DNA from 2 places in the Streptomyces sp. NPDC030183 genome. Region 1 is predicted to be linked to the other one. Evidence: riboswitches for the same ligand, from Rfam matches in the RefSeq annotation. Region 1 holds a riboswitch; the other holds the start of a gene.
The links. A riboswitch is a leader RNA that binds a small molecule or an ion and turns the genes downstream of it on or off. The one in region 1 is predicted to bind glycine.
Positions count from the first base shown of each region.

Region 2: it holds a riboswitch for glycine, as region 1 does, so the genes downstream of both, gcvP (aminomethyl-transferring glycine dehydrogenase) here and gcvT (glycine cleavage system aminomethyltransferase GcvT) in region 1, are expected to answer to the same signal.

Region 1 covers NZ_JBVIBK010000031.1:62,936-77,925, reverse strand. Annotated here, with positions in the region: gene ACZ4Z2_RS31270 (ABC transporter substrate-binding protein) at 1-1,248, opposite strand, end outside; gene ACZ4Z2_RS31265 (ABC transporter permease) at 1,317-2,315, opposite strand; gene ACZ4Z2_RS31260 (hypothetical protein) at 2,853-3,104, shown strand; gene ACZ4Z2_RS31255 (enhanced serine sensitivity protein SseB C-terminal domain-containing protein) at 3,142-3,930, opposite strand; gene ACZ4Z2_RS31250 (enhanced serine sensitivity protein SseB) at 4,124-4,900, opposite strand; gene ACZ4Z2_RS31245 (AAA family ATPase) at 5,018-5,692, opposite strand; glycine riboswitch at 5,902-5,998, shown strand; glycine riboswitch at 5,999-6,123, shown strand; gene gcvT (glycine cleavage system aminomethyltransferase GcvT) at 6,159-7,283, shown strand; gene gcvH (glycine cleavage system protein GcvH) at 7,451-7,828, shown strand; gene ACZ4Z2_RS31230 (serine hydroxymethyltransferase) at 7,843-9,108, shown strand; gene ACZ4Z2_RS31225 (L-serine ammonia-lyase) at 9,272-10,639, shown strand; gene ACZ4Z2_RS31220 (AAA family ATPase) at 10,643-13,534, opposite strand; gene ACZ4Z2_RS31215 (helix-turn-helix transcriptional regulator) at 14,051-14,680, shown strand; gene ACZ4Z2_RS31210 (Pvc16 family protein) at 14,823-14,990, shown strand, end outside.
Region 2 covers NZ_JBVIBK010000037.1:51,659-66,648, forward strand. Annotated here, with positions in the region: gene ACZ4Z2_RS33570 (PadR family transcriptional regulator) at 1-451, opposite strand, end outside; gene ACZ4Z2_RS33575 (PhzF family phenazine biosynthesis protein) at 624-1,433, shown strand; gene ACZ4Z2_RS33580 (CPBP family intramembrane glutamic endopeptidase) at 1,519-2,319, opposite strand; gene ACZ4Z2_RS33585 (glutamate-cysteine ligase family protein) at 2,442-3,959, opposite strand; gene ACZ4Z2_RS33590 (hypothetical protein) at 4,528-5,112, shown strand; gene ACZ4Z2_RS33595 (DUF5999 family protein) at 5,517-5,723, shown strand; gene gcvP (aminomethyl-transferring glycine dehydrogenase) at 5,838-8,723, opposite strand; glycine riboswitch at 8,895-8,991, opposite strand; gene ACZ4Z2_RS33605 (PRC-barrel domain-containing protein) at 9,117-9,485, shown strand; gene ACZ4Z2_RS33610 (DNA polymerase IV) at 9,558-10,970, opposite strand; gene ACZ4Z2_RS33615 (MerR family transcriptional regulator) at 11,045-11,728, opposite strand; gene ACZ4Z2_RS33620 (bifunctional nuclease family protein) at 12,081-12,554, opposite strand; gene ftsR (transcriptional regulator FtsR) at 12,639-13,394, opposite strand; gene ACZ4Z2_RS33630 (FHA domain-containing protein) at 13,439-14,410, opposite strand; gene ACZ4Z2_RS33635 (DUF881 domain-containing protein) at 14,472-14,990, opposite strand, start outside.

The DNA.
Region 1 (14,990 bases):
GATGGCGGTCTTGAAGCCCTTCTCCTGGCCACAGGCCTTCAGGTGCTCCTTGGCCTTGCCCTCGTCGCCCTTGTTGTCCTTGGTGGCGTAGAGGTCGTACTTCTCGTAGCCCGGGATGTCGGTCGGCAGGACCGTGGAGGCGATGTCACCGCGGATCGGGCCGCCCATGGCGGTCTGCACGGCGACCTTGTTGATCGCGTACTGCACGGCCTTGCGGCACTCGACGTTGTCGAACGGCTTCTGCTGCGTGTTGATCGCCGTGTAGATGAGGCGGCCACCGAGCGCGTTGTCCGTGTTGGCGAGCTTGTCCTTGTCGTTGACGAGCTGCGCCTGGGTCTGGGTGTCGACACCCGTGCCCTGGATGTCGATCATCGTGTCGCCGGCCATCACATCCTTGTCGATGGTGGCCTTGTTGACCTTCAGGTTCACGACGATCTTGTCCGGGTACTGCTTGCGCAGCGGGTCCGTCTTCGCGTCCCACTCGGGGTTGCGGGTCAGGACGATCTGCTTGCCCTCGTCGTACTTCTCGAACTTGTACGAGCCGGTCGACACGACCTTCTTGGTGTAGTCGACGCCGGTGTCCTTGGCGCGCGGCACCGGGGCGGTCTGGGGCTGGCTCGCCAGGAAGTCGAAGTCGGCGAAGGGCTTGTTGAGCTTGAAGACGATGGTGTTGTCGTCCGGCGTCTGGATGGACGCGATGCCCTTCTCGCTCTTGTCCTTGTACGGGCCCTTGTACTTGTCCCCGCCGTCCAGCAGCTGCTGGAAGTAGTTGGGGCCGGAGGAGAGCACGTCACGCGCGAAGTTGGAGCGCTCGACCGCGTACTTGACGTCCTTCGAGGTGACGACCGTGCCGTCCTCGAACTTCACGCCCTGACGGATCTTGTACGTCCAGGTCTTGCCGCCGTCGCTGGGCACGCCCGCGGCCTCGGCGAGGTCCGGGACGAGCTCGTTGCCCTTCTCGCCGGGGCCGGGCTTGAAGGTCATCAGCGGACGCGCGTAGAGGCGGCTGAAGTTGAACCCGTACGCGTAGTACATGTTGCCCGGGTCGAGGGACTCGGGAGCGTCGGAGCTCGCGTAGGTGACCGTGCCGCCCTTCTTGGTGGACGCGTTCACGACCTCCTTGGTCGCGGCGTTGGCGCCCGCGCCCTTGTTGGCGTCGTCCGAGCTGTCGTCGGCCTTGCTGCAGGCCGACAGGAGCAAGCCGGCACTGCTGACGGCCGCGATCGCGGCCATTGCTGACCTTCGCATGATGGTCTGTTTCCCCTTCGTAGTTGGACAGTTGAGCAGGACGCGACGGGTGCCTGCGACCGCAGACGTCAGCGGCTGCGGGGGTCGAGGGCGTCCCTGAGGCCGTCACCGAGGAGGTTGAAGGCCAGCACCGTGATGAAGATCGCGAGGCCGGGAACGATCATGAACTGCGGGTCGACTTCGAAGAAGTCCTTCGCCTCGTTGAGCATGCCGCCCCAAGATGCCTGCGGCGGCCGGATCCCCACTCCGAGGAAGCTCAACGACGCCTCGAAGATGATGTTGGTCGGGATCAGCAGTGTCGAGTAGACGATGATCGGCGCGACGAGGTTGGGCAGCAGCTCCTTGAAGAGGATGTACGGGCCGGCGGCCCCCATCCCCCGCGAGGCGTCGATGAACTCCCGCTCGCGCAGCGCCATGGTCTGACCGCGCACGATGCGGCCCAGGTACGGCCAGTTGAAGAAGCCGATGACGAAGATGAGCACCGAGATGTGCAGGGGGAGTCCTTCGAGACCGAAGGCACCGCCCTGCAGCGTGGCGGAGATGGCGATGGCGAACAGCAGCAGGGGGAACGCCAGGAAGGTGTCCATCAGCCGGCTGATGATCGAGTCGACCCGGCCGCCGTAGTAGCCGGCGAGGAGGCCGAGCACGGTGCCGATGGCGTTCGACAGGAGGGTCGCGCCGAAGGCGACGACCAGGGAGACCCAGGAACCCTCCAGGATGCGCGCGAGGATGTCGCGGCCGAACTTCGGCTCGACGCCGAGCGGGTGGTCCCAGCTCATCCCGCCGAAGTCGCCCTTCGGCAGGGAGGTGTTGGGGTCGATCAGGTCCTGGTTGAAGGCGTCGGGGTCGAGTCCGAGCAGCGACTGCAGCGGCCGGGAGAGGGCCGCGATCAGGATCAGCAGGACCACCACGACGCCGCCGGCCACCGCCACCTTGTCGCGCTTGAAGCGGGTCCAGGCGATCTGGCCGAGCGAACGGCCCTCGATCCTCTTGGCCTCGACACCTTCCAGCACGGCCTCGGGCTGTGCCTCGGCCTGCGATCCGGTCGTCTCAATGGGTGCGGTCATCGTCCCTCGTGCTTGCCCGTGCCGGTGGTTGCCGACTGTGCTTGGCGGCCGCCCGGGTCTGCGGTGCGGTCCGTTGCCACTACTGCCGTCGTTCTGTCGCGTTGCTTCTTGCTCATGACCCGGTGTCAACGTCGCTGTCTCGCCGGGCGGTTCGGAGGGAGAGGCGCATACGGCACTGAACACCACCGTATGGACAGCACGTTCGGCCGACCCCCCACCGCTCTGGGGGAGTCTTCAACGGTGGCGCGATCAGGCACCAGACCCGGCGGCGAATGTATGCGTAACCGTGATGTGGCCAGCAGGGTTCCGGAATCCGAACAGCGCATACGCGTGAGCGGCACCGGACGCACCGTGACAAGTGACCCAGGTCACATCATGGGTTCATCATGTCCAGATCACCCGCAATCACCCCGTTCGGGGCTGCGGCAATTCGGGCGAAGAACACATGCCGCCGGTCAATCCGTCGGCCATTCCCGGGGTATTCGAGGTTCGTTTGAGGGCGGCTTTCCCCGACTCTCGCGACGACCACGCTCCGAGGTGATCAGGCTCGGCGCGTCGTGCTACGCCTCCCGCGGACCGGTCGTCAAGGCCAAGACCACGTACGAGGTGGCCAAGTCCGTCGCCAAGGGCCGCACCATGACCAACCGCATGACGGTCGACCCGGGCAAGCGCAATGCCGCACGCGGCAGGCGTCCTGCACGCCGAAGCCGTAATTCCGGCGGATTTCCGGAGAAGCGCAAAAGAAAGAATGAGCGGCGTTCACCGGCACGGGGGCAGGTGAACGCATGACGGAGCCCCCGGCTCCGGGGGCTCCCGCCGTTCCGGGTCAGTAGCCGCCGGGGTAGCCGTAGCCGCCGGCGGCGGGGGCCTGGGCCGGGGCGCCGTGGGCCTCGCGGTCGTAGAAGGGCCGGGCCGCGACACGCAGCCACATCGCGACCGGGTCGTACTCGTCGGACATGGCGACCGTGGAGACGGGCAGTCCGTCCGGGACGGCGCCGACGGACTGCTGCATCATCGCGCGCACCGAGTCGACGGCGGGCGGCGAGGTGTCGTACACATCGAGGCCGATCGCCAGATAGGGCGCGCCGAGCGAGGGCTGCACCCAGGCGCGGCGCAGCGAGCGCACGGCCGGGGTGCGGTGGGCGTTCTGGGTGAGCAGGGCGTAGAACTGGGGGATCTCGATGGCCGGTTCGGACAGCCGCAGCGGGCCCGCGGGCTGCCGCTCCAGGCCCGTGGCGATCCGCCGCAGGTCCAGCCAGGGGATGCCGACGCCGCCGCCCGGCGCGTGCGGGTTGAGCCAGAGTCCGTAGTGGTCGGGGTAGAGCGTGCGGGCCACGTCGAGGCCGTCGACGACCTCGTAACTGCGGTTCCAGCCGCTGGCGGAGAGCTCCTGGGCGGAGGTGACACAGGGCGCGTAGTTGAACCCGTCCACCTCCATGTTCCCGTACTGGGCGTCCGGCGAGCCGGCCTGGCCGTGCCACAGGAGCATCCAGACCTGGCCGGTGGCGGGGGTCGCGAGGGCACGCAGCAACGCCTCGTAGGCGTCGTAACGCCCCGGCGTCACCTGGCGCAGCATGTGCTCGACCTGCCCGGTCGCCGTGCCGCTCGCGCTCACGTCAGCCGCCCTTCGGTTTGGACCATGGTGGTGTGGGACCCCGGTTGTGGAAATCCAGCTTAGGTCGTGTGCGGGTCGAGCCGGTGTGGGCTCGGGGCTTGCCGTACGTCACGGGCCCCGCTGTCGTCGTGGCTGGTCGCGCCCCGCGGCGGGGGCACCGCCGCCACGGGCCCGCGGCCCTCGGTACTCGGGGTCAGTAGCCCTGTTGGTAGAAGGGGCGGACCTTCTCGCGGAGCCAGTGGCCCACCGGGTCCTGGGCCACGTCCAGGAAGACCATGTTGACCGGCCAGGCCACCGGCTGTTTGCCGAGGGCACGGCCGAGGGCGTCCAGGAGGAGGGTACGGTCGGCCTCCCAGGAGACCAGGTCGACGCCGATGAACATCACGGGGTCGGCGGTCTCGATGGCGGCGAGGCAGCGGCGGGCGGTCAGGACACCGCCGGTGGCGGCGAACTCGGCGGAGGCCGCGGCGAGGAAGTCCACCGGGTCGTCCTGCCAGTCCGGTTCGAACAGGCGGACCCGGGCGCCGCTCGCCGACCCGTCCAGCGGGGTCCGGGCGGCCCGGCACAGCTCGGCCACGGCGGGCGGCGGCAGCGGGATGCCCACGAGCCCGTCCGGGTTGAGGGCGAGGCCGGCCTGCGGGGGCAGTCCGCGGGCGAACTCGACGGCCGGGGCGATCGTGTACGACATGTGGTTGCCGACGACTTGGCGGAACTGCTCCTCGGAGCTGAACACCGGCACGTACACCTGGCCGTCCAGCTCCATCGTCGGCAGATCCAGCTCACGGCTGTGCGGTCCCCCGCCCTCGGGCAGCGGCACCCATACGAAGCTGCGGGCCAGCACCTCCACGATCCGCGGGCCGGCCCCCGGCACCCCGAGGGAGGCGGAGAGCACCTCCTCCAGCTCATTGCCGGGCCACCCTCCGTGTCCATGGGGGTGTGCCTGTGCCGGGAAGTCCGCCGGGAAGTCCATCTGCCGCCTACCGCTTTACTCCGTGATGCTGTTGTCCCTGCACCTTAATGCCACCCGCCGACAAAGGGGACGGCCCGACCGCCGGCCGCCGGCCCCCTGGCGGGAGGGGGTCCGCTGTCAGCCGTCGAAGCCGATCCGCTTCAGCGCGTCCGCCGCGTCCCTGTCGATCAGCACCGCCGACCCGCAGCCCTCCGGCAGGCGCCCCTCCTCCACGGCCCGCAGCAGCCGGGTCATCGCGCCCCTGTGCCGGGCGAAGGCGTACCGGGACACCCCGCGTCCCCGCTCCCGCTGCCCGTCGCGCGCCTCGCCGGGGGTGACGTCGAGCAGCAGCAGATGGAGGGTGCCGCCTCTGCGGACGGCCTCCCGGGCGAGCCAGCGCCGCACCCAGGTCTGGGTCCCGCAGTCGTGCACGACGACGCCCTCACCGGAGCGCAGCGCGCGCCGGAGGCCGGCGTAGTGCGCGAGGCGCACGAACGGCCGGTACACGGCGTACGGCAGGACGCGCGCCAGGCGCGCGTCGAAGCGGTCACGCGTGTCCTGGGAGTCGATCCGCGGCCCCGGCACCGCGCGCCGCATCAGGGTCGACTTGCCGCTGCCGGGGAGCCCGGTGACGACCACGAGGTCGTTCGCCCCGAACGAGAGCACGCGCGGGCTCCGCCCGGAACGCTCCCTGAGGTCGCGGACGACCGCCCTCGGGAAGGGGCCGCAGGCCGCGGCGGCCGGGCCGGCGGGCTGCTCGGGCAGGGCGAGGCCCGAGGTCGTCGCGTACGCCGTGGTCCTGTTCACCGTGATCGTCCTCCCCAGGGGTCGGGAGACCCATCCCCACAGACTGTAAAGAGAAGGTAATGCCCGATGGCTCCTGATTCAGTCCTCGTATTGCCACAAGAGTGCTACGGACCGTTGCCCCTGTCCCGTGCGCGGTCTCCCTGTCCCGGAGCCTCCCCCTGCCGTGCCGCGCCGATGCGTGCAATGATGTGCGCGCCAACTGCATACCGGCCGCTTGAATCCGCGCGGGAGAGCTCCCAGCAGTCTCGCTGGGGCGCCGAAGGAGCAAGTCCCTCCCTTGAATCTCTCAGGCCCAGATACCGCGCGGGCGAGGCACATCTGAAAAGCGAGCCGCTGCGCCAGTGGCTCCACCCAAGGTGCAAACCGCGACCACCGGTGCGTCATCAGAACGTACGGTCGAGGTGAACCTCTCAGGTTCCGATGACAGATGGGGAGGACCGTCCTCGCCCGTCATGCCCTGGGAGCAGATCCGATGAGCAGTAGCCCCACCGCCGGACCGCGCCGTACCGCGCTCGATGCCCTGCATCGCTCGCTCGGCGCGACGATGACCGACTTCGCGGGCTGGGACATGCCCCTGCGCTACGGCTCCGAGCGCGACGAGCACAACGCCGTACGGACCCGGGCCGGGCTCTTCGACCTCTCCCACATGGGCGAGATCACCGTCACCGGCCCGCAGGCCGCCGCGCTCCTCGACTACGCCCTCGTGGGCAACATCGGCGGCGTGAAGACGGGCCGCGCCCGCTACACCATGATCTGCCGCGAGGACGGCGGCATCCTCGACGACCTGATCGTCTACCGCCTCGCGGACACCGAGTACATGGTCGTCGCGAACGCCTCCAACGCCCAGGTGGTGCTGGACGCGCTGGTGGAGCGCGCGGCCGGGTTCGACGCCGAGGTGCGCGACGACCGGGACGCGTACGCGCTGATCGCCGTGCAGGGCCCCGAGTCCCCCGGCATCCTGAAGGCGCTCACCGACGCCGACCTGGACGGCCTGAAGTACTACGCGGGCCTGCCCGGCACCGTGGCCGGCGTCCCGGCGCTGATCGCCCGCACCGGGTACACCGGCGAGGACGGTTTCGAGCTGTTCGTGAAGCCGGAGCACGCCGTCGAGCTGTGGCAGGCGCTGACCGAGGCGGGCGAGGGCGTCGGCCTGGTGCCGTGCGGGCTGTCCTGCCGGGACACCCTGCGCCTGGAGGCGGGCATGCCGCTGTACGGGCACGAGCTGACCACCGAGCTGACCCCCTTCGACGCCGGGCTCGGCCGGGTGGTGAAGTTCGAGAAGGAGGGCGACTTCGTGGGGCGCGCGGCGCTGCGCGAGGCCGCCGAGAACGCCAACCACGAGCCGCCGGTCCTGGTCGGCCTGATCGCCGAGGGCCGTCGGGTCCCCCGCGCCGGGTACCCCGTCGTCGCCGAGGGCAAGGTGATCGGCGAGGTCACCTCCGGCGCCCCCTCCCCCACCCTGGGCAAGCCGATCGCGATGGCGTACGTCGACGCCATGTACGCCGCCCCGGGCACCACCGGGGTCGCTGTGGACATCCGGGGCAGCCACGAGCCGTACGAGGTCGTGGCGCTGCCGTTCTACAAGCGGTCCAAGTGACACCGTCGTAGTCGGCTCACCGTCGTTCAGAAGCGGCATGGCGTCGTCGTGCGGAACGGCACGGCAGCGCGCCCGAGCGTGACAAAGGGCACATCCGCCCTGTTCAACAGCGGTTTCAGCAGTCCCTCATTCATCACCACTCCCTCGCGTACAGGAGAATTCAGGCCATGAGCAACCCCCAGCAGCTGCGCTACAGCAAGGAGCACGAGTGGCTGTCGGCCGCCGAGGACGGCGTCTCGACGGTGGGCATCACGGAGCACGCGGCCAACGCGCTCGGCGATGTCGTCTACACCCAGCTTCCCGAGGTGGGCTCCACGGTGACCGCGGGCGAGTCCTGCGGCGAGCTGGAGTCGACGAAGTCGGTCAGCGACCTGTACTCCCCGGTGTCGGGTGAGATCACCGAGGTCAACGAGGACGTGGTCAACGACCCGTCGCTGGTGAACACCGCCCCGTTCGAGGGCGGCTGGCTGTTCAAGGTACGGGTCGCGGAGGAGCCGGGCGACCTGCTCTCCGCCGACGAGTACACCGCCTTCATCACCGGCTGAGAGGTCGTAGCCCCATGTCGCTTCTTAACACGTCTCTGCACGAGCTGGACCCGGAGGTCGCGGCCGCCGTCGACGCCGAGCTGCACCGCCAGCAGTCCACCCTGGAGATGATCGCCTCGGAGAACTTCGCTCCGCTCGCCGTCATCGAGGCCCAGGGCTCCGTCCTCACCAACAAGTACGCCGAGGGCTACCCCGGCCGCCGCTACTACGGCGGCTGCGAACACGTCGACGTCACCGAACAGATCGCCATCGACCGCGTCAAGGCCCTCTTCGGCGCCGAGTACGCCAACGTCCAGCCCCACTCCGGCGCCTCCGCCAACCAGGCCGCCCTCTTCGCCCTCGCCCAGCCCGGCGACACCATCCTCGGCCTGGACCTCGCCCACGGCGGCCACCTCACCCACGGCATGCGCCTGAACTTCTCCGGCAAGCAGTTCAACGTGGTTCCCTACCACGTCGACACCACCACCGGCCTGGTCGACATGGACGGGGTCGAGCGCCTCGCCAAGGAACACCGCCCCAAGGTCATCATCGCCGGCTGGTCCGCCTACCCCCGCCAGCTCGACTTCGCCGCCTTCCGCCGGATCGCCGACGAGGTCGAGGCGTACCTGTGGGTGGACATGGCCCACTTCGCCGGTCTCGTCGCAGCCGGCCTGCACCCCAACCCCGTCGAGCACGCCGACGTGGTCACCTCCACCACCCACAAGACCCTCGGCGGCCCCCGCGGCGGCATCATCCTCGCCAAGCAGACGTTCGCGAAGAAGCTGAACTCCTCCGTCTTCCCCGGCTTCCAGGGCGGACCCCTGGAGCACGTCATCGCCGCCAAGGCCGTCTCCTTCAAGGTCGCCGCCGGCGAGGAGTTCAAGGACCGCCAGCGCCGCACCGTCGAGGGCGCGAAGATCCTCGCCGAACGCCTCACCGCGCCCGACGCCCGCGACGCCGGGATCAACGTCCTGTCCGGCGGCACCGACGTCCACCTGATCCTGGTCGACCTGCGCGACTCCGACCTCGACGGACAGCAGGCCGAGGACCGCCTCCACGAGGTCGGCATCACCGTCAACCGCAACGCGGTCCCCGACGACCCCCGCCCCCCGATGGTCACCTCCGGCCTGCGCATCGGCACCCCCGCCCTCGCCACCCGCGGCTTCACCGCCGCCGACTTCACCGAGGTCGCCGACATCATCGCCGAGACCCTCAAGCCGTCCTACGACACCGAGGCCCTCAAGGCACGGGTCAAGGCCCTCACCGCCAAGCACCCGCTCTACCCCACCCTGGGGAAGTGACCCCCGGCGGCGGCCGGAACCGTCCGGACTCCGGCCGCCGCTCAGGGACGTGACCCGGGCTCACCGGCACGCACACCGCCCCGTTCTTCGGGGGCCCCGCGCGCACTGTGCAGTGGGCGCGGGGCCCCGCCCCCTCGCACAACCCCCGTTCTGAGGAGTCACCGTGGCCATCTCGGTCTTCGACCTGTTCTCGATCGGCATCGGCCCGTCCAGCTCCCACACGGTCGGCCCGATGCGGGCCGCCCGGATGTTCGCGCGCCGGCTGCGCAAGGAGCGGCTGCTGTCCGCGACGGCCTCCATACGGGTCGAGCTGTACGGCTCGCTCGGCGCGACCGGGCACGGCCACGGCACCCCCAAGGCCGTCCTGCTGGGTCTGGAGGGCGCCTCGCCGCGCACGGTGGACGTGGAGTCGGCCGACGACCGCGTGGAGTCCATCAAGGAGTCGGGCCGGATCCGGCTGCTCGACGACCACGAGATCCCGTTCGACTTCGACCAGGACCTGGTCCTGCACCGCCGCAAGACGCTGCCGTACCACGCCAACGGCATGACGGTCCGGGCGTACGACGCGTCCGGCGCGGAGCTGCTCTCGAAGACGTACTACTCGGTCGGCGGCGGCTTCGTCGTGGACGAGGAGGCGGTGGGCGCGGACCGCATCAAGCTGGACGACACGGCCCTCAAGTACCCCTTCCGGACGGGCGACGAGCTGCTGCGCCTGACGAAGGAGACGGGTCTGTCGATCTCCGCGCTGATGCTGGAGAACGAGCGTGCCTGGCGCACGGAGGAGGAGATCCGCGAGGGGCTGCTGGAGATCTGGCGGGTGATGCAGACGTGCGTCGCGCGCGGCATGTCCCGCGAGGGCATCCTCCCCGGCGGTCTGCGGGTGCGCAGGCGTGCCGCCGTCTCCGCCCGTCAGCTGCGGGCCGAGGGCGACCCGTTGGCGCGCTCGATGGAGTGGATCACGCTCTACGCGATGGCCGTGAACGAGGAGAACGCGGCCGGCGGACGGGTGGTGACGGCGCCCACGAACGGGGCGGCGGGCATCATCCCGGCGGTTCTGCACTACTACATCAACTTCGTCCCCGGTGCCGACGAGGACGGCGTCGTCCGCTTCCTGCTGGCCGCCGGGGCCATCGGCATGCTCTTCAAGGAGAACGCCTCCATCTCCGGCGCCGAGGTGGGCTGTCAGGGCGAGGTCGGCTCGGCCTGCTCGATGGCGGCGGGCGCGCTCGCGGAGGTCCTCGGGGGCAGCCCCGAACAGGTCGAGAACGCGGCCGAGATCGGCATGGAGCACAACCTCGGCCTGACCTGTGACCCGGTCGGCGGCCTCGTCCAGATCCCCTGCATCGAACGCAACGGCATGGCCGCGGTGAAGGCCGTGACCGCCGCCCGCATGGCGATGCGCGGCGACGGCACCCACAAGGTGTCCCTCGACAAGGTCATCAAGACGATGAAGGACACGGGTGCCGACATGAGCGTCAAGTACAAGGAGACGGCGCGGGGCGGGCTGGCGGTCAACATCATCGAGTGCTGACGCCTACCGGTCACCTCCACCGGGTGGGGTGAGGGCTGCGTTCAGTTCTGCCCTGCGGCGGATGCCGAGTTTGCGGTAGGTGCTGGTCAGGTGGGTCTCGACGGTGCGTCGGGCCAGGTGGAGGAGCTCCGCTATCTCCGTGTTCGTGCGGCTCTGCGCGGCGAGTTCGGCGATGCGGCGTTCTCCGGCGGTCAGCGCGTCGGGGCCGGTCAGTGCCGTCGTCGTGCGGCGGGCGCCGCCCTCGCGCAGGGCCTCCTCCGCCGCCGCCCGGGCGCGGACCGCGCCCAGCCGTTCGGCGCGGGCGGCCGCCTCCCGGAGGGCGTCGCGGGCCCGTGTCCGTTCCCCGGCCTCCGTGAGCAGCCGTCCCTGCGCGGTCAACGCCGCGATCAGTTCCGTCTCGGCCGCGCCGGGCGTTCCTCTGGCCGCGCCCGGCATGCCTGTGTCGTCGCCCGTCGTTCCGGCGTGGGATTCCGTCTGCGACGCGGGCGGCGGCTCCTCCGTGCGCGGGGGCGTGTGCGCGTCCTGGTGGAGGATGCGGACCGCGCGGTCGGCCAGGTGGATGCCCCGGCGGCCGCCCGTGGCGGTGGCGAGGGTGCGCAGGGCTCGGCCGAGGACGCGGGGGGTGTTCCAGACGCGGGCCAGGCAGAGGTCCTCCTCGGCGAGGGCGAGGGCCTCGCGGGGGCGGCCGAGGGCCAGTTGGCACTCGGCGGCGGCGGTCCGCCACGGGGTGACGACGGGGCTGACCACATCCCGTGCCGCCTGGCGGCGGCCGCACTCCAGGAAGTCGTCGAGCGCGGCGGCCGGGTCGCCGAGGGCCGAGTGCAGGACGCCCCGGGCGTAGAGGAAGCGGTTCAACTCCCAGCTGTCGGGGGCGTTTTGCAGGTCGAAGCCGTCCGCGAGGCGGGCCGCCTCCTCGGTGCGGCCGGTCTCGACGAGGGCGACGACGGCGTGGGCGAGGGCGTTGGCCGACGTCGGCGGGGTGCCGTCGGGGCGGCGCACCTCCGGGTCGGCGAGGACCTCCGCGTAGGCGCCGCGCGCGGCGGCCAGGTCGATCCGTACGTTCAGCAGGGCCGTGTGCATGGGGTGGAGCAGGGACGCGCGCTGGCCGGCGAGGCCGCGCCGGACGAGGCGTTCGGCCTCGTCGAGCTGGTCGGCCCACTGGGCGACGGCCGCCGCCGTGCCCGGCAGGAACGCCTCCTCCAGCGGGTCGGCGGGCTGCGCGAGCAGGGCGCGGACGCGGTCCATGGCCGACTCCGCCGAGGTGAGGCCCGCCGTCGACTCGTAGCGCACCAGGAGGGCCTGCCCGGCCGTGCCGACGAGGTCGGGTGACCGTTCGGCGGTCTCGCGCAGCCAGCGGTACACCTCCTGCCGTACGCCCTGGTCGTGGTCGGACAGCAGCGCGGACGCGGTCTGCGCGGTGCGGGCCAGGTCGGGGTGGCCCGTCAGGTGTTCGTCACGCAGTCCGCGCAGGACGTCGATCGCGGCGCGGGCCTCGCCGCGGCGGGCGAGCGCCGTGCCGAGGGCGACCGCCGCGCGCACCCGGTCGCGGGGCGGGCCGGGCAGCCGCATCGCCTCCGCGAGGCGCGGTATCCCGGCCGTGGAGCGTACGGTCGCGTACTCCAGGGAGCCCAGTTCGGTGAGGACGGCGGCGCGGCGTGCGGGCGGTATCGGCTCGTCGAGGGCGCGGCGCAGATAGGCGAGGGCGTCGTCGCTGCGGTCGTCGCGGGCGGCCAGATCGGCGGCGTCGAGCAGGGCGGCCGTGGCCCAGGTGTCGCCGACGGGACCGGCCCGCAGCAGTTGCCCGGCGACGGCCTCGGCGTGGTCGCCGCGGCGCAGCATCGCCTCGGCCGCCCGCTGGTGGGCGCGTTGCCGTGCGGCGCTGGTCCAGCCGCCGAGGACCGCGTCCCGCAGCAGCGGATGGGCGTAGCGGGGCCGGCCCTCGGGGTCCGGGCGGAGCAGGCCGAGACGGGTCATGGCGGTGAGCCAGCCCGGTACGCGGCCGGGGTCGGCGCCCGCCGTCCGGGCGAGCAGGTCGGCGTCGGCCGTGCCGGGGCCGTCCTCGTCCAGCGCGGCGAGCGCGCGGGCGACCTCGGTGGTGGCGGGCCCGGCGCTGTCCAGCCACCAGGACACGGCGGCGGCGTACGAGCCGGGGTACAGGGCGGCGCAGGTGTCCGGGAGGGTGTCCTGGTCGGTGGACTGGAGGTCGTCGAGGAGGGCGCTCAGCAGCAGGGGGTTGCCGGCGCCCGCCCGTACGCAGTCGGCGACCCACTCCGGTGCGGTGTCGCCGGCCCGCGCCGAACGGACCAGCTCCGCGGCGGAGTCGGGGCTCAGCGGGGCGAGGGTGCGGGTGTGGACGAGGGCGGAGGAGAGGGCGTGCGTCAGGCCGTCGGCCGGTGGGTCGATGTCGTACTGGCTGCGTTCGGTCACCACGAGCAGCACGGGTAAGTGGTCGATCCAGCGGACGGCCTCGACGAGCCAGCGCCGGGACGCGGTGTCGGCGAGGTGCGCGTCGTCGACGGCGATCAGCAGCGGGGTCTCGTCGGCGTAGGAGCGGAGCAGCCGCCACAGCCGGGCGGACCTGCCCCGGTGCGGCGGGGTGCCGGGCGGGTCCGGCGCCTCGCCCGCGACGGCGCCGAACTCGGGTGCGTGGGCGAGGAGTTGGTAGACGGTGTCGAGTGGGATGGAAGTGTGCTCCGGCGAGCAGCGGGCCCGCAGGACCCGCATGCCCTGTGCCGCCGCCTGTTCCGCCGCGGCCTCCAGGAGCGCGGTGCGGCCGGTGCCGGTGGCCCCCCTGAGCACGATCAGACGGCCGGAGCCCGCGCGGGCGCGGGCGGCCTCGGCAGCCAGCAGCTCCAGGGTGTCACGGCGTTCGAGGAGCCGTTCCGGTGCGCACATCACTGCCTCCTGTCGTGGATGTGTCGTCTTCCGTTCGGTAGACGGGCCGACGCCCGCCGCGGTGCACCGATTCCGGTCGGACTCGGTGCGCCCGTTCCGGCCGACCGGGTCGTACGGCACCGGGCGGGTCGGGTACGGGGGCCGGCGGGGTCACGGACGGGGGACGGCGGTGAAGGGGGCCGCCGTGGAGGTGTCGTGGCCGATCTCGTGGTCGATCTCGTGGTGCTCCACGATTGCGCACGGAGGTCGGCGCACAGAAGTGTGGTTCGAGCCCATCGGTCACCTGGTCCCCAGCGGTGCATCCGGCACCGTCGGCCGGCCCGGTCCGCGGCCCGCACGGTGATCCGGCAGGCGAACCGGCGGGTAGCCCGGCCGGTGATCAGGTCGGTCTTACGGTCGGCGGTCCGCTCGGTCGTCCGGCCGGTGGTCCGGTCGGCGGAGCCTCCCCCCACGCGCACACAGGAGAATCGGTTGCCCAGCTCATTACCGACGGCGGAGACGGAGACGGCCACGACCATGGCGCGGCGCCGGATCCCGGTCGTGGTCCACACCCCGGATCCGCTCTCCCGGGCGGGGGTGCTCAGCCAGTTGGGCGGGCACCCGGTGATCGACCTGGTCGAGGGCGGTGAGCCGAGGCCGGGCACGGTGGCCGTCCTGATCGGTGAGACACCGGACGAGACCCTGCTGGCGACGCTCCGCAGACTGGTGCGCAGCGACGGCGCGCGGGCGGTGCTGGTGGTGAGCGCGATCCGTGAGACGGAACTGCTCGACGTCATCGAGTGCGGCGTCGGGGCCGTGGTGTGGCGCCACGAGGCGACCGCGCACCGGCTGTCGCAGGCGGTGCTCGCGGCCTCGCGCGGTGACGGCGATCTGCCCGCCGATCTGCTGGGGCGACTGATCAACCAGGTCGGCTCGTTGCAGCGTTCCGTGACCGGCCGGCCGGGTGCGCCCGTGTCGGGCCTCGTGCCGCGGGAGATCGACGTACTGCGGCTCGTCGCCGAGGGACTGGACACCGGTGAGATCGCGAGCAAGCTCTCCTACTCCGAACGCACCGTCAAGAACGTGATGCATGGTCTGACCACCCGACTGCACCTGCGCAACCGGGCGCATGCCGTGGCGTATGCCCTCCGGGAAGGCTACCTCTGATCGAACAGGCAGTCGCATCGGGCCCGCCGGGCAGCGCGCTCTGCCCCCGGGTCGTCCCCGGCGTGCCTGCGGGGACGGGCCCCGCTCGGGGCACGATCGGCGGACGGACGGACGACAGGGCGCACGGCACGGGAGCACGACGGTGATCCACGAGGTGGACGAGGTCCTCAAGGGGCTGATCGGGAGCGGCGCCCTGGTCGGTTCCGGTATCGAGGTGTCCTTCGAGGCACCGACACGCGACTGGGCGGCCCGGCGCAACGCGCCCACCATCAACACGTATCTGTACGACATCCGCGAGGACGTCTCCCGG
Region 2 (14,990 bases), on a different contig from region 1:
CGTCCTCGGCCGCGGTACGGCCCGCCTCGGTGAGCGAGAACAGCTTCTTGCCGCCCTCGCTCGCACTGGCGATCAGCCCCTCGTCCTCCAGCAGCTGGAGGGTGGGGTACACCGAGCCGGGGCTGGGCTTCCACGCCCCGCCACTGCGCTCGGCGATCTCCTGGATCATCTCGTAGCCGTGCATGGGCCGGTCCTTGAGGAGGGCCAGGATCGACGCGCGCACGTCTCCCCGCCGCGCCCTCCCCCTGGGACCGCCGCGGCCTCGTCCGCCCCAGGGGCCCGGCCCGAACGGCCCGAAGGGGCCGGGGCCGCCATGGCCCGGCCCGAAGGGCCCGAAAGCGGCGCGCGGCGCCTCACCGTCACCCCGGCCGAACGGATGGCCGCCACCCCGGCGCCCATGCCCCCGCTCGAACCCGAAGCCCTGTCCGTAGTCCTGTCCACGGGAACGCATCACGATCACTCCATTCCATCGTTGATCTGTCGCGATGCTTCAACGATATATCGGAACCTGTCTTACGACCAGACCCGTTCGCGAACTCCCTCAGCCGCGCTGCCCAGTGATCGGTCCAGTGCTCGGCGATTGGCCTTGGCCGGCACCTCCACCGGCCCCCTAGCGTCACCCCATGCGTATTCGTATCGTCGACGCCTTCACCGACCGCCCCTTCCACGGCAACCCGGCCGGTGTCCTCCTCCTCGACTCCTTCCCGGACGACGCCTGGCTCCAGAACGTCGCCCGGGAGGTCAACCACGCCGAGACCGCCTTCGCGCACCCGCTCCCCGGGGGCAGCGAGGCCGACTGGGCCCTGCGCTGGTTCACACCCGTCGCGGAGGTGGACATGTGCGGCCACGCCACGCTGGCCACCGCGCACGTCCTGACCACCACGGGCACGCACGAGGGCCCGGTACGGTTCGCCACCCGCAGCGGCGTCCTCAGCGCGACGCCCCGCCCTGACGGCTCCCTCACGCTCGACTTCCCGACCGCGCCCCTCACCCCGGTCACCGCCCCGGACGGACTCGCCGAGGCCCTGGGCGCCGAGCCGCTCACGGTGTTCGACACCGGCCCCCACGTGGGAGACCTGCTGCTGGAGCTGGCCGACGAGAAGACGGTCCGCGGCCTCACCCCCGATCTCAGGAGCCTCGGCCGCCACTCCCGCCGCGGCGTCATCGCCACCGCCCGCGCCGAGGACCCCTCCGCCGGCCACGACTACGTCTCGCGCTGCTTCTTCCCCAACGTCGGCATCGACGAGGACCCGGTCACGGGCAGCGCCCACACCGCGCTCGCCCCCTTCTGGTCCGAGCGCCTCGGCAGCCCCACCCTCACCGGACTCCAGGCGTCCCCCCGCTCGGGCCACGTCCGCACCGAGCACCGCGGCGACCGCACCCTCCTGAGCGGCCGAGCGGTCACGGTGATCGACGGCGAGCTACTGGCCTGACGACACACCACAGGGGCGTACGACACCCGCCGTACGCCCCTGCCTCCGCCGCAAACCCGGCGTTCCCGCTCCCGCCCCCGCTCCGTCAGGCCGTCGGCAGCCACCCCACCTTGCCCGCGAGCAGCCCGTAGCCCACGAACGCCCCGATGTCGAGCAGCGAGTGCGCCACGACCAGGGGGCCGACGCGCCCCCACCGCCGGTACAGGTAGACGAACACCACGCCCATCACCATGTTGCCGACGAACCCGCCGATGCCCTGGTAGAGGTGGTACGACCCGCGCAGCACCGAACTGGCGGCGAGCGCGCCGCCCGGGGACCAGCCGAGCTGGTGGAGCCGGCGCAGCAGATAGCCGACCACGATCACCTCTTCGAGGACCGCGTTCTGGATCGCCGAGAGGATCAGCACCGGATACTTCCACCACACCTCGGGCAACGCCTCCGGCACCACGGTGAGGTTGAAGCCGAGGCCCCGGGCCGCCAGGTAGAAGGCGATGCCCGTACTGCCGATCACGGCGGCGATCGCCGCGCCCCGGCCGAGGTCGAACCACGGCCTCGTACGGTCGAACCCGAGCGTCCGCAGCCCCGCGCCCTCCCTCAACAGGAAGTGCGCGACCAGCGCGACGGGCACCAGCGCGGTCGTGATCCCGAACAGCTGCCACGCGAGGTCGAGCCACGGACGGCCGGGCGCCGCCGAGGCGTTCATGGTGGCCGCCTGGTCCTTCAGCCCGCCCGGCTTGGTGACCGAGCCGATGAAGCTGATCAGCGCGGACACACCGCTCGCGCCGAGCGAGAGGCCCAGCACGAGCAGGGTCTCGTCCCTGAGTATCCGCCGGGTCGGCCGCTCCCACGGCACCGCACCGCCCACCGGCTCCGCCTGCCCCTGCACCCACGCCTCCACTGGTCCGTTCCCACCGGAGGACCATCATCGCGTGCGGTGCCACGGATCTTTCCGGGGGCGTGCGTTCAGGGCCCGGGCCACCGGCGGAGCCGGCAGAGAGCACCGGCTCCTCAGCCCATCGGCACCGGCTCCGGCAACCCCACCGGCCAGGTGTGCACCGGCTCCCCGGCGTGCATCAGCTCGCAGTACCTGCGAGTCGTGGCGGCCAGTGCCGCATCCCGCCCGAGGCCCTTGGCCAGCGCCTGGTGGAACGTTTCGACCTGCCAGGACGCCCCATTGACCCGCCGCCGGCAGCGCTCCTCGATCACCCCGAGGTAGAAGTCCCGGTCGACCCGCTCGACACCCCACGCGTCCAGCCCCGCCTCGGCGAGCGGCAGCAGCTCCTCCCGTACGAGGTTGACCGCGTCCACGGACCCCACCCCGCCGTACCGGCCCCGGCGCGGCCACTGCAACCGCGCGTCGATGCCGTGCCGGCACGCCTCGTCGAAGTTGGCGGCCGCGGTCTCGAACGGCATGCGCGTCCAGACGGGCCGTGACTCCTCGGCGAGGGCGCGCACGACCCCGTAGTAGAAGGCCGCGTTGGCGATCACGTCGGTGATGGTCGGTCCGGCGGGCAGCACCCGGTTCTCCACCCGCAGGTGCGGGACCCCGTCCGCGATGCCGTACACCGGCCGGTTCCAGCGGTAGACGGTGCCGTTGTGCAGGGTGAGCTCCGCGAGCTTGGGCACGCCGCCCGCGTCGATGACGGCGAGCGGGTCCTCGTCGTCGCAGATGGGCAGCAGCGCCGGGAAGAAGCGCAGGTTCTCCTCGAAGAGGTCGTACGCCGAGGAGATCCACCGCTCGCCGAACCAGGTGCGCGGCCGCACCCCCTGGGCCTGGAGCTCCGGCGGCCTGGTGTCCGTGGACTGCTGGAAGAGCGGCGGCCGCGACTCCCGCCACAGCTCGTGGCCGAACAGGAACGGCGCGTTGGCGCCGATGGCGACCTGCGCCGCGGTGACCGCCTGAGCCGCGTTCCACACATCGGCGAAGCGCTCGGGGGTGACCTGGAGATGCAGCTGCACGGAGGTGCAGGCTGCCTCGGGCGCGATCGACTTCGAGGTGCACACGAGCCGCTCCACCCCGTCGATGTCGAGGGTGAAGTCCTCACCGCGGGCGGCGACGATCTGATCGTTGAGCAGGGTGTAGCGGTCGCCCGCGGAAAGGTTGGACGAGACCAGGTCGTCCCGGTCGAGCGTCGGCAGAATGCCGATCATCACGATGCCGGCGTCCACCTCCCCGGCCTTCCGGTCGGCGTACGCCAGGGACGTCCGCAGCTCCTCGGAAAGCTGGTCGAAAACCCGGCCGCCCAGCCGGTGTGGAGCGATGTTGACTTCCAGGTTGAACATGGCGAGTTCTGTTTGGAAATCACGGCTCGCAATCCGTTCGAGTACTTGCGCATTCATCATTCTCGGCAGACCGTCCGCCCCGACGAGGTTCAGCTCGATCTCCACACCCATCAGGTTCTTGGGGCGGTCGAACCGCTTCTCCTCCAGCAGGCGCTCCAGTCCCGCCAGGCACTGCCGCAGTTTGTCACGGTAGAGCTGACGGTCGGACAGGCCGAACGACCCCGCCACGACCTTCTCTCCCATCGAAGTGTCCCTCCTCGGATGGGCAGGCCGACGAGCCGGCCACGACTGCGGTTCACGGATGATGATGCCCAGGCAGAGCCATCGATAACGTCCCGCGCGAGACCTGCGCCCGCTAGGCTGAGCGCGTTCACCCCCGACGTTATTGGCTCGGCGTGCTTCTGGCACATTCACGCGGCACAAAAGAGCACGCGCTTTCCATGCCAGGGGATTCGTGAAAAGCGCCGACGAGAACCGGCCGACCGCTACGCGACGGTAATCCGAGGTCACCCTCTGACTCCCGATAGAGAATCGGGATGATTCCCGCGATTCAGCGACCTGATACCGCCTTGCTCTTCATATCAAAGACAGCTAGGCGAAACACTGATTGAACATGCGTCGTATAAACTTCGCAAACGAGGCTGAGAGTCGGCGCTCGCGGTTCCTCGGTCCTGCCGTCGGAGCCCGCACGGCGGACCCCTAATCCACGCACCGGACCCCGGGCACCCGTCTCTCCGATCCCCGAGAGCTGACAGCGCCGTCCGCCCCCGCCCTCGCGCCACCGTGCCTGTCGAATGAGAGGCGACCCACCATGCCGCTGCTTGTCCCCCCGGCTCCCGCGCCCGCCCTGCGCACCGTCCTCACGGCACTCGGATCTCCCACCGCCGTCAGCGAGGCCCGAACTCCCTCCCTGCGAAGCGCCCAAGGTCCCGCCACTCCCGAACTTCCGCTGCCCGTCCACGTACTCGACCGGATCACTCCCGAGGGCGCCGGCAGCACTCGGCTCGCGGGCTGGCGCTTCCTGATCCGCTCCGGCGACCGCGCCCTGGCCGCCGCCGAGACCCGCCTCACCCCCGACGGATGGGCCTTCTCGCACTTCTTCGAGGGCCCGTACATCGCCTCCACCGAACTCGCCCTGCGCCAGGCCGACCTCATGCAACAGCCGTACCAGCCCCGCCTGCTGTCCGTGCCCGAGCTGTACATGCTCACTCTGTGGCTGCACGCGGACACCACCGCCGACGGCGCCACCGGCGTCCCGGCACCGACCGACCTCCTCGTCCCGCTGGCTCCGGCCCCACCCGGGATCGCGGCCCACCGTCCGCACCGGGTGGCCGACCTCCTCCCGGTCCTGACCACCCGCCTGACCCCCGCCCCCCTCATGGGGTCGCCCGCCTGAGCCCGGGCGGCCGCGCCTCATTCGCACCGTTGCTTACCCCGCCGCCGATATCCGGGCGGCGGGGTAAGCCATTGCCATCGGCGCGGCATTCCGCTCTAACGCGTGGCAATACGCTCGAACGAGCCATTCATGGTCCGCCTCCCCCGTCCGACTAGTCCCATCCGACCATGGCGAACCACCCGAACGGACAGGGGAGTTCCGATGAACCGTCCGCGTGGAGGATGCGTCATCAAGCTGTGAGAAAGCCGTGCTGCGAAATGCCTGCGGACTGACGCCCGTGGGGCAACACTGGGGACCGGACCGAATCATCACAACGGGGGGCGGCCATGAGCGAGGCTTCACGCCGCGGAACAGACACCACAGTCATCTCACCACTCACGACAGAGCGAAAGATCCCAACAACCATGTGCCAGCACCAGCCACCGTGCCCGACCGCCGAATCCGCCGACCGGGAAGGCGCCCGACTCGTGGCGCACCACCCGGAGCAGGGATGGAGCCTGCTCTGCAACGGCGTTCTGCTCTTCGAGGACACCGGTGAGCTCCTTCCCGACGGTCAGATCATCGCCCCGCACCGCCCGCTCGACAGCGGCACGGTGATGACGGCGGCCTGAGCCGCGAGAGGTGCGCACAGGGCGAGCGTCCCGCAGCGGACGCCCGCCCGGACACAAGAGGGGCCGGCCGGAGAAGCACTCTCCGAACCGGCCCCGACGCGTATCCGCGGCTGACTACTCCTCGTAGGCGTCCAGCGGCGGGCAGGAGCAGACCAGGTTCCGGTCACCGAAGGCCTGGTCGATCCGGCGCACCGGCGGCCAGTACTTGTCGGCGGGCTTGACGCCGACCGGGAACACGGCCTCCTCGCGGGTGTACGCGTGGCTCCACTCGCCGCCGAGCGCGGCCGCGGTGTGCGGCGCGTTCCGCAGCGGGTTGTCGTCGGCGGGCCACTCGCCCGAGCCGACCTTCTCGATCTCCGCGCGGATCGCGATCATCGCGTCGCAGAACCGGTCCAGCTCGGCGAGGTCCTCCGACTCGGTCGGCTCGATCATCAGCGTCCCGGCCACCGGGAACGACATCGTCGGCGCGTGGAAGCCGTAGTCGATCAGCCGCTTGGCGATGTCGTCGACGCTCACCCCGGTCGTCTTCGCCAGCGGCCGCAGGTCGACGATGCACTCGTGCGCGACGAGCCCGCCCGGGCCGGTGTACAGCACCGGGTAGTGCGGCTCCAGCCGCTTGGCGATGTAGTTGGCGCTGAGCACGGCGACCTGCGTGGCCCGCTTGAGGCCCTCGCCGCCCATCAGCCGGACGTACGACCACGAGATCGGCAGGATGCCCGCCGAACCCCACGGGGCGGCCGAGATCGGGCCCACGCCCGTCTCCGGGCCGGCCGCCGGCTGCATCGGGTGGTTCGGCAGGTACGGCGCCAGGTGCTCCCGGACCGCGACCGGCCCGACACCGGGGCCACCGCCGCCGTGCGGGATGCAGAACGTCTTGTGCAGGTTCAGGTGCGAGACGTCACCGCCGAAGTGGCCGGGCTTGGCAAGGCCCACCAGGGCGTTGAGGTTGGCGCCGTCGACGTAGACCTGGCCGCCCGCCTCGTGCACCTGGGCGCAGATGTCGGCGACGTGCTCCTCGAACACACCGTGCGTCGACGGGTAGGTGATCATCAGCACGGACAGCTCGTCGCGGTACTGCTCGATCTTCGCCCGCAGGTCCTCGACGTCGATCTCGCCGTCCTCGGCGGTCCTCACGACGACGACCTTCATGCCGGCCATCACGGCGCTCGCGGCGTTGGTGCCGTGCGCGGAGGACGGGATCAGGCACACGGTCCGCTGGTCGTCGCCGTTGGCCCGGTGGTAGCCGCGTACGGCGAGCAGACCGGCCAGCTCGCCCTGCGAGCCGGCGTTCGGCTGGAGCGACACCTTGTCGTACCCGGTGACCTCGGCGAGCCGCTCCTCCAGCTCGCGGATCAGCGTCAGATAGCCCTGCGCCTGCGCGGCGGGCGCGAAGGGGTGCAGCTGCCCGAACTCGGGCCAGGTCACCGGCTCCATCTCGGTGGTCGCGTTGAGCTTCATCGTGCAGGAGCCCAGCGGGATCATGCCCCGGTCGAGGGCGTAGTCCCGGTCGGCGAGGCGGCGCAGGTAGCGCAGCATCGCGGTCTCGGAACGGTGCTCGTGGAACACGGGGTGCGTGAGGTAGTCGTCGGAGCGCAGCAGCGCCTCGGGCAGCGTGTCCTCGGCGACGGCGTCGAGGTCCTCGACGTCGCCCTCCACCCCGAACGCGGTCCACACGGCACCCAGCTGCGCCCGCGTGGTGGTCTCGTCGCAGGAGACGGACACCCGGTCGGCGTCGACGAGGTGCAGGTTCACCCCGTGCTGCCGCGCGGCCTCGACGACCTCGGCGGCCCGTCCCGGCACCCGCACGGTCAGCGTGTCGAAGTAGGCGCCGTGCACGACCTCGATCCCGCCCGCGGCGAGCCCCGCGGCGAGGACGGAGGCGTAGCGGTGGGTACGCCGGGCGATGGTGCGCAGCCCCTCGGGCCCGTGGTAGACGGCGTACATGCCGGCCATCACGGCGAGCAGCACCTGGGCGGTGCAGATGTTGCTGGTGGCCTTCTCGCGGCGGATGTGCTGCTCTCGCGTCTGGAGGGCGAGCCGGTACGCCTTGTGCCCGTCCGCGTCCACGGAGACGCCCACGAGCCGTCCGGGCAGGCTGCGCGCGAACTTCTCGTGCACGGCCATGTAGCCGGCGTGCGGCCCGCCGAAGCCCATCGGCACACCGAACCGCTGCGTCGTGCCGACCGCGATGTCGGCGCCCAGCTCACCGGGCGGGGTCAGCAGGGTGAGGGCCAGCAGGTCGGCGGCGACGGTGACGAGCGCGCCGAGCCCGTGGGCCTGCTCGATGACCGGCTTGAGATCGCGTACGGCACCGGAGGCGCCGGGGTACTGCAGGAGCACGCCGTTGATCTCGCGGGAGGCGATGTCGGCGGGGATGCCGTCACTGAGGTCGGCGACGACGACCTCGACCCCGGTGGGCTCGGCGCGGGTCTCGATCACGGCGATGGTCTGCGGCAGGGCGTCCGCGTCGACCAGGAAGAGGCCCTTCTTGTTCTTGCCCATGCGCCGGGACAGCGCCATGGCCTCGGCGGCTGCCGTGCCCTCGTCGAGCAGGGAGGCGCCGGAGGTGGGCAGGCCGGTGAGTTCGGCGACCATGGTCTGGAAGTTGAGCAGCGCCTCGAGCCGCCCCTGGGAGATCTCGGGCTGGTACGGCGTGTAGGCCGTGTACCAGGCGGGGTTCTCCATGACGTTCCGCAGGATGACCGGCGGGGTGAAGGTGCCGTAGTAGCCGAGCCCGATCATGGAGCCCAGCACCTGGTTGCGGTCGGCGAGCGAACGCAGCTCGGCGAGCACCTCGGCCTCGGTACGGGCGCCCGGCAGCTTCAGCGCCTCGGCGTTCTTGATCACATCGGGGACCGCGGCGGCCGTCAGCTCGTCGAGCGAGCCGTATCCGACGTGGGCGAGCATCTTGGCCCGGGCCTCGGCGTCGGGTCCGATGTGACGCCGCTCGAACGGGATGCCCTGTTCGAGCTCTGCGAGCGGGATGCGGTGGGCGGTCATTGCGGAGGCCTCCTGGTCTGACGCGACCTTCGAGGGCACCACGGCACGGGTGCCCGACGGCCTCCCCCTCTGTCATCTCGACCTGAGAGCTTCACCGATCCGGGTAGGGACCGGCTTTCACCGTCGGTGAGAGCGGAAACCGTCGACACCCGCTCTGCTTTCCAGAGTGGCCTCGTCCGTGCGGTACGTGAGCCTGAGAGATTCCGGGGAGGATTTGCTCCTTCGGCGCCTCCGGATGGTGTCCGGAGGACTCTCCCGCACGGGTTCAACAGCCGCTGCCAGCGTATCAGCGCGGTCAACGCACGTGCCTTCGAGTGGCCGCCTTCCCAGTTGTGCCTTTTCGTAGTGGTGAGGAACGATTTGCAACCCCCATGGCGACCACTTGGAGGGCCCGTGCAGACCGACATCGATCCGCGCAACCTGATCGGCCGCAAGGCGTTCGACCGCAAGGGCACCAAGATCGGCACAGTGGACGAGGTCTATCTCGACGACGCGACGGGCATCCCGGAATGGGCCGCGATACGCATGGGCCTCTTCGGCCGCGACGCCTTCATCCCCCTTGAGCCCAGCGAACTCGTCGAGGGCTCCCTCCGCGTCCCCTTCGACCGCGCCCTCATCAAGGACGCCCCCGACTTCGGCGTCGGCCGCCATCTCTCCCCCGAGCAGGAGCTCCAGCTCTACCACCACTACGGTCTGGACATAGCGCCGCCGCCTCCCCTGGACCACGACTTCGGCCACGTCGCCGGCCAGGAAGACCCCTGACCCGCACTGGCCCCGGGGCACCGACACCCGCCCCCTCACCCTCCATCTCGACCCGCGACACCCCGAAACCTTTCAACCCGCCGCCCTCCCGGCCCCGCCCTCGTGCTCCGCTCCGGGCCCCGGCACGGGCACCGCCTCCGACGGCCGCACCGGTCCCCCCGGAACCAGCGGCAGCGGATCCACCGCCTCCAGATCGGGGTCGTCCGTCCGGAACGTCCGCACCCGCCCCGGTTCCGTGTCCTCGGGCGTCTCGAACCGCACGGTGACCCGCCCGAGCCCGCTCCCCTGCACCCACCCGTGCCCGTACTCGGCGTGCCGGACGTCGTGCCCGGCCGACCACCGCCGCTCGACGGCGGCGCTCTCCTCCGCGACGACCTCCGCCGCCGGCTCGTCCTCGGCAGGCTCCGGCTCCCCCGCGGCCTGGGCGAACAGATCCTCCTGGGTGTAGTCGGCGAGCCCGCTGACGCCCACCCCCAGCAACCGCACCCCGCCGGTGGTGTCCACGGCCTCCAGCAGCCGCGCCGCGGCCTCCCGCACCACGGCCGGGTCGTCCGTCGGCCCCCGCAAAGTCTCCGACCTGGTCAGCGTCGAGAAGTCGTACCGCCGTACCTTCAGCACGATCGTCCGCCCCGAGAGACCGGAGGCCCGCAGCCGCCGCACGCACCGGTCCGCGAGCCGCTGCACCTCCAGCCGGACCCGCACCCGGTCATGGATGTCCACGTCGTAGGTGTCCTCCACCGACACGGACTTCGCGTCCCGCTCGGCGACCACGGCCCGGTCGTCGCGCGCCAGCGCCATCGCGTACAGCCCGTGCCCGTGTGCCTTCCCGAGCAGCCGTACGACCTCGTCCTCGCCCGCCTCCACGATCTCCTCGACGGTCGTGATCCCGGCGCGCCGCAGATGGTCGCCGGTCGCCGGTCCCACGCCGGGGAGGATCCGCACGGACATCGGCCCGAGCAGCGCCCGCTCAGTGCCGGGCTCGATGACCACCAGCCCGTCCGGCTTGGCCTGCTCGGAGGCGATCTTCGCGAGCATCTTGGACGCGGCGAGCCCCACGGACCCGGTCAGCCCGGTCACCGCTCGTATCTCCTGACGCAGCCGCACCCCTGTCCCGCGCGCCGACGCCTCGTCCCAGGCCACTCCCCCGGCCTCCAGGTCCACGAACGCCTCGTCCAGACTCAGGGGCTCGACCAGCGGCGACAGGGCGTGCAGCAGCCCCATGACCTGCTGGCTGATCGCCCGGTAGAAGGTGAAGCGCGGCGTGAGGTACGCCGCGTTCGGCGCGAGCCGACGCGCCTGCGCCATGGGCATCGCCGAGTGCACCCCGAAGACCCTCGCCTCGTACGAGGCGGTGGCGACCACACCACGGGGCCCCAGCCCGCCCACGATGACGGCCTTCCCGCGCAGACTCGGCTTGGATGCCTGCTCCACCGAGGCGTAGAAGGCATCCATGTCGAGATGCAGGATCGTGGGCGCGGTTCTCACATCTCCGATGCTGCCCTACACCACTGACAATGCCCTGCCAGGCCAGGCACGAGACCTGCCCCTGGCCTCCGCGCTCAGACCGCCTTGTTCCGCCTGCGGGCCAGTTCGTCCGCCGGGTTGGGGCGCACCAGTGTCTCGCCCGTGTCGACCCGCTCCCCGTGCAGCTGGGAGAGAGCGTTTTCCACATCACGCCAGACGACCCCGACGGCGATCCCGAAGATGCCCTGACCGCCCTGGAGCAGGGCGTGCACCTCGTCCGGCGAGGTGCATTCGTAGACCGTGGCACCGTCACTCATCAGCGTCATCCGCTCCAGATCGCTGAAGCCCCGCTCACGCAGGTGCTGGACGGCTGTGCGGATGTTCTGCAGGGAGACACCGGTGTCGAGGAACCGTTTCACGATCTTGAGGACGACCACGTCCCGGAAGCTGTAGAGCCGCTGCGTCCCGGACCCGTGGGCGGACCGCACACTGGGCTCCACCAGGCCGGTACGGGCCCAGTAGTCGAGCTGCCGATAGGTGATGCCGGCGGCGGCGCACGCGGTGGGGCCGCGGTAACCGACGTTCTCGTGCGGCTCGGGTTCCGCCTCCGCGCCGGCCTGGACAGCCGTCGGCAACTGCGGGACGGGGCCGGCCGCGCCGCCGGAAGGCGGATAACCCCTGCCCGAGCGGAGCCGAGCGCTCGGGGGAGGGTACGAGCCGCTCTCCCCCAGGCTGCGTCCGGGGGCACCCCCAGCCGTACCGTCGCCGCTGCTTCTCACGCCGACCTCCGTCCTTGACCTGCCTTCTCGACGGTAGGCAGCCACCAGGGGTGCGTCAACGACCGCCACACTCGGCACGCCGAGTGATAATCACCCTGAGAGTGGTTTCCCGTGCCCTTCCGCGGGGAAAGGCTAGCCGAATGTGCTAAGCGGAACCGCAGGACACCGCATCGGCACGCGTCGGGCACCGGGCCCCCAGGACACCGCCCCCTCGTTCGACTCGCGACAGTGCCTCCCGACGACAGGGCGGCCCGGCGGTCCATCCGCCCTCGGTCGCTCGACGGCGGCCCAGCCGCTCGACACGGGCCGACAGCCCCGCGCCCGCGAGGCCCCACGCCACCGCCGCCCAGCCTCACTGGCTGCTGGTACCGAAGTCCTCCGGCGAGATCTGGTCGAGGAACTCGCGGAACTTCTCCACCTCGTCCTCCTGCTCGTCCGGGATCGCGATGCCCGCGTCATCGAGCACCCCGTCACTGCCGAAGATCGGCGTCCCGGTGCGCAGCGCCAGCGCTATGGCGTCGGAGGGCCTGGCGCTCACCTCGACACCGCTGGCGAAGACCAGCTCCGCGTAGAAGACGCCCTCACGCAGATCCGTGATGCGCACTTCCGTCAGCTCCTGACCGACGGCCTCCAGCACGTCCTTGAACAGGTCGTGGGTCAGCGGTCGCGCGGGGGCCATGCCCTGCTGGGCGAAGGCGATCGCGGTCGCCTCCCCGGGCCCGATCCAGATGGGGAGGTACCGGTCGCCTCCCACTTCACGCAGGAGCACGATCGGTTGGTTGGAGGGCATTTCGACCCGGACACCTACGACATCGAGCTCGTTCACACAGCAACCCTAGGCCGTGCTCGGGATGTTTGGGTAGTCGAGCACAGATCGGCCGGGCGATCCGCCACAGGCGAACACACCGCTTCAGCGGAGCCGGACACCCAGCGCGCTCTGCACGAGCGCGGCGTGCAGCTTGACCGTGAGCCCCGCCAGCTCCCTCGTACGGTCCTCCGCATGCGCTCTGGTCTGCGGATTACGGTGACGGCGCAGGGGGGCGACCACCTGCTCCACGAGGCCCGCCTCACGGTCGGCGGCGGCCCTCATGACCCGCAGATGCCTCGGCTCGATACCGAACCGCCCCAGTTCCACCACAAGCGTGGCCACCGTGAGGGCTTCGGCGTCGTACGAGCCGTCCGGCAGCGGCACCACGAGCCCGTACGACTCCCACTCCGCCAGCTGCTCCTCGCCGATCCCGGCGCCGGCGAGCAGCTCGGCGCGCCCGACCCGGGCGGCGGTGGGCTCCTCGGGCTCCCCGAAGAGCTCGCTCAGGCGCTCCCCGTCGCCGATGTCCCGCTGGCGGCCCACCGACGGCAGCCGGACGTCCTCGCCCCGCTCCAAGGCCGCGAGGTGCTCACGGATCACCTTGAGCGGCAGATAGTGGTCCCGCTGCATCCTCAGGACGTGTCCGAGACGCTCGACGTCCCCGGCGCTGAACTTGCGATACCCCGAGGGGGTCCGCTGCGGCTCGATGAGCCCCTCCGACTCCAGGAAACGGATCTTGGAGATCGTGACCTCGGGGAACTCCTCGCGCAGCAGATTCAGCACCGTGCCGATGCTCATCAGGCCACTGTCCGCGGCGGTGGTGCCGTGGTCGGCACCACCGCTCGTTGTTCGAAGCATGGACCTTCCCTGGGGTTTCCCCCCGGATCGAGTCCGGGGGCGGGTCAGTAACCCCGCTGGCTCGCGTAGAAGACCAGCCGGTACTTGCCGATCTGCACCTCGTCACCGTTGTGCAGGGCGACCTGGTCGATCCGCTCGCGGTTGACGTACGTGCCGTTCAGGCTGCCGACGTCGGCGACCGTGAACGAGCCGTCCTGAGCCCGGCGGAACTCCACGTGTCGGCGGGAGACGGTGACGTCGTCCAGGAAGATGTCGCTCTGCGGGTGACGGCCCGCCGTCGTCAGGTCGCTGTCGAGCAGGAACCGGCTGCCCGCGTTCGGCCCGCGGCGCACGACGAGGAGCGCCGAGCCGAGCGGCAGCGCGTCGACGGCGGCCTGGGCCTCCGGGGAGAGCGCCGGCAGCTGCGTCTGCCCCGTCGTCTCGGAGTCGTACGCCTCGAGGCCGGAGATGGAGATCGTGGAGGTCGTCTCGGACGGACGCTCCGGCACCGCGCCGGGACGCAGCGGGGCGCCGCAGTTCGAGCAGAAGCGGCTGTTCTCCGCGTTGCGGTTACCGCACCTCGTACACACCAGGGCCGACATCGACGGATCCTCCTGCCGCGGCTGCCCCGCCGGGGCATTGGACGCATACGGGTCGGTGGCAAACCCTCCACCCGTACCTGAGGCTGACGGGTCCCCGAAACCTATGCGGCCCGACTGGGCAGGGTCAACAGACGGCGCGCCCTGACCTCCGGAAATGTCACCGCCCGGACCAGCGACCTGGTCCCGGAACAGCGGGCGCTCGCCGCCCTGGCCCTCCGCCTCCGAAGGCTGCGCGCGGTGGCGGGAGGTCGCGTTGTCGCTGCCCTCTCGCGCGCTCTTGCCGAACAACTTCGCAAACAACTTCACGGGCGATTCCCCTTGACCGAAACAGACCCGCCCGTGGGGCAGGACGAACCCTGACTGAACACACCGGCCGACCCGGACATCCTCACAACGTCCGTTTCCACCAGACAGTTTCCACCACGCACCACCCATTCGGTGCGCCGACCCCCCGCAACCTCATGCCCTCGCCGGACGACCCCTATGCACCTGCGGTTCACTGGGAGGACGACCGAGCGTAGTCAGGCCGCTTCGCCGCTCGCAAGGCGTCCACGACGATCTTGTCAGCCCGCTCCACGGCCACGGTGGCCTGCTCCTTCTCCAGTGTCTGCACCACGCCTCCGGGGATGTTCAGTGCGGGCTCGAGGTCCTGCGGGTTGCCGATGACCTTGAAACGAAAGGGCTGGGTGATCTTGTTCCCGTCGACACTGATTCCCTTACCGGACTCGGTGAGAAAAGTGCTGGCCACGACGCGTACGCCGTTCACCTGGATCGCCTCCGCGCCGGCCGCGCGCAGCTCCTGGATCGCGTCGAGCAACATGTCCGCCTCGACCGTTCCCTTCGTGTCGTTGATCGTCAGCGTGATGCCGGGTCCCTGCGCTGCCACGGTGCCCGCGAGCACGCCGAGTTGCCGTTCCTTCTCGACGGTCTGCTTGCGTGCCTCCTCGGCCTGGTCCGAGCTGTTCTCCAACTCGGTGCGCTGATCCTCGAGACCCTGCTTCTCCTCCTCCAGACG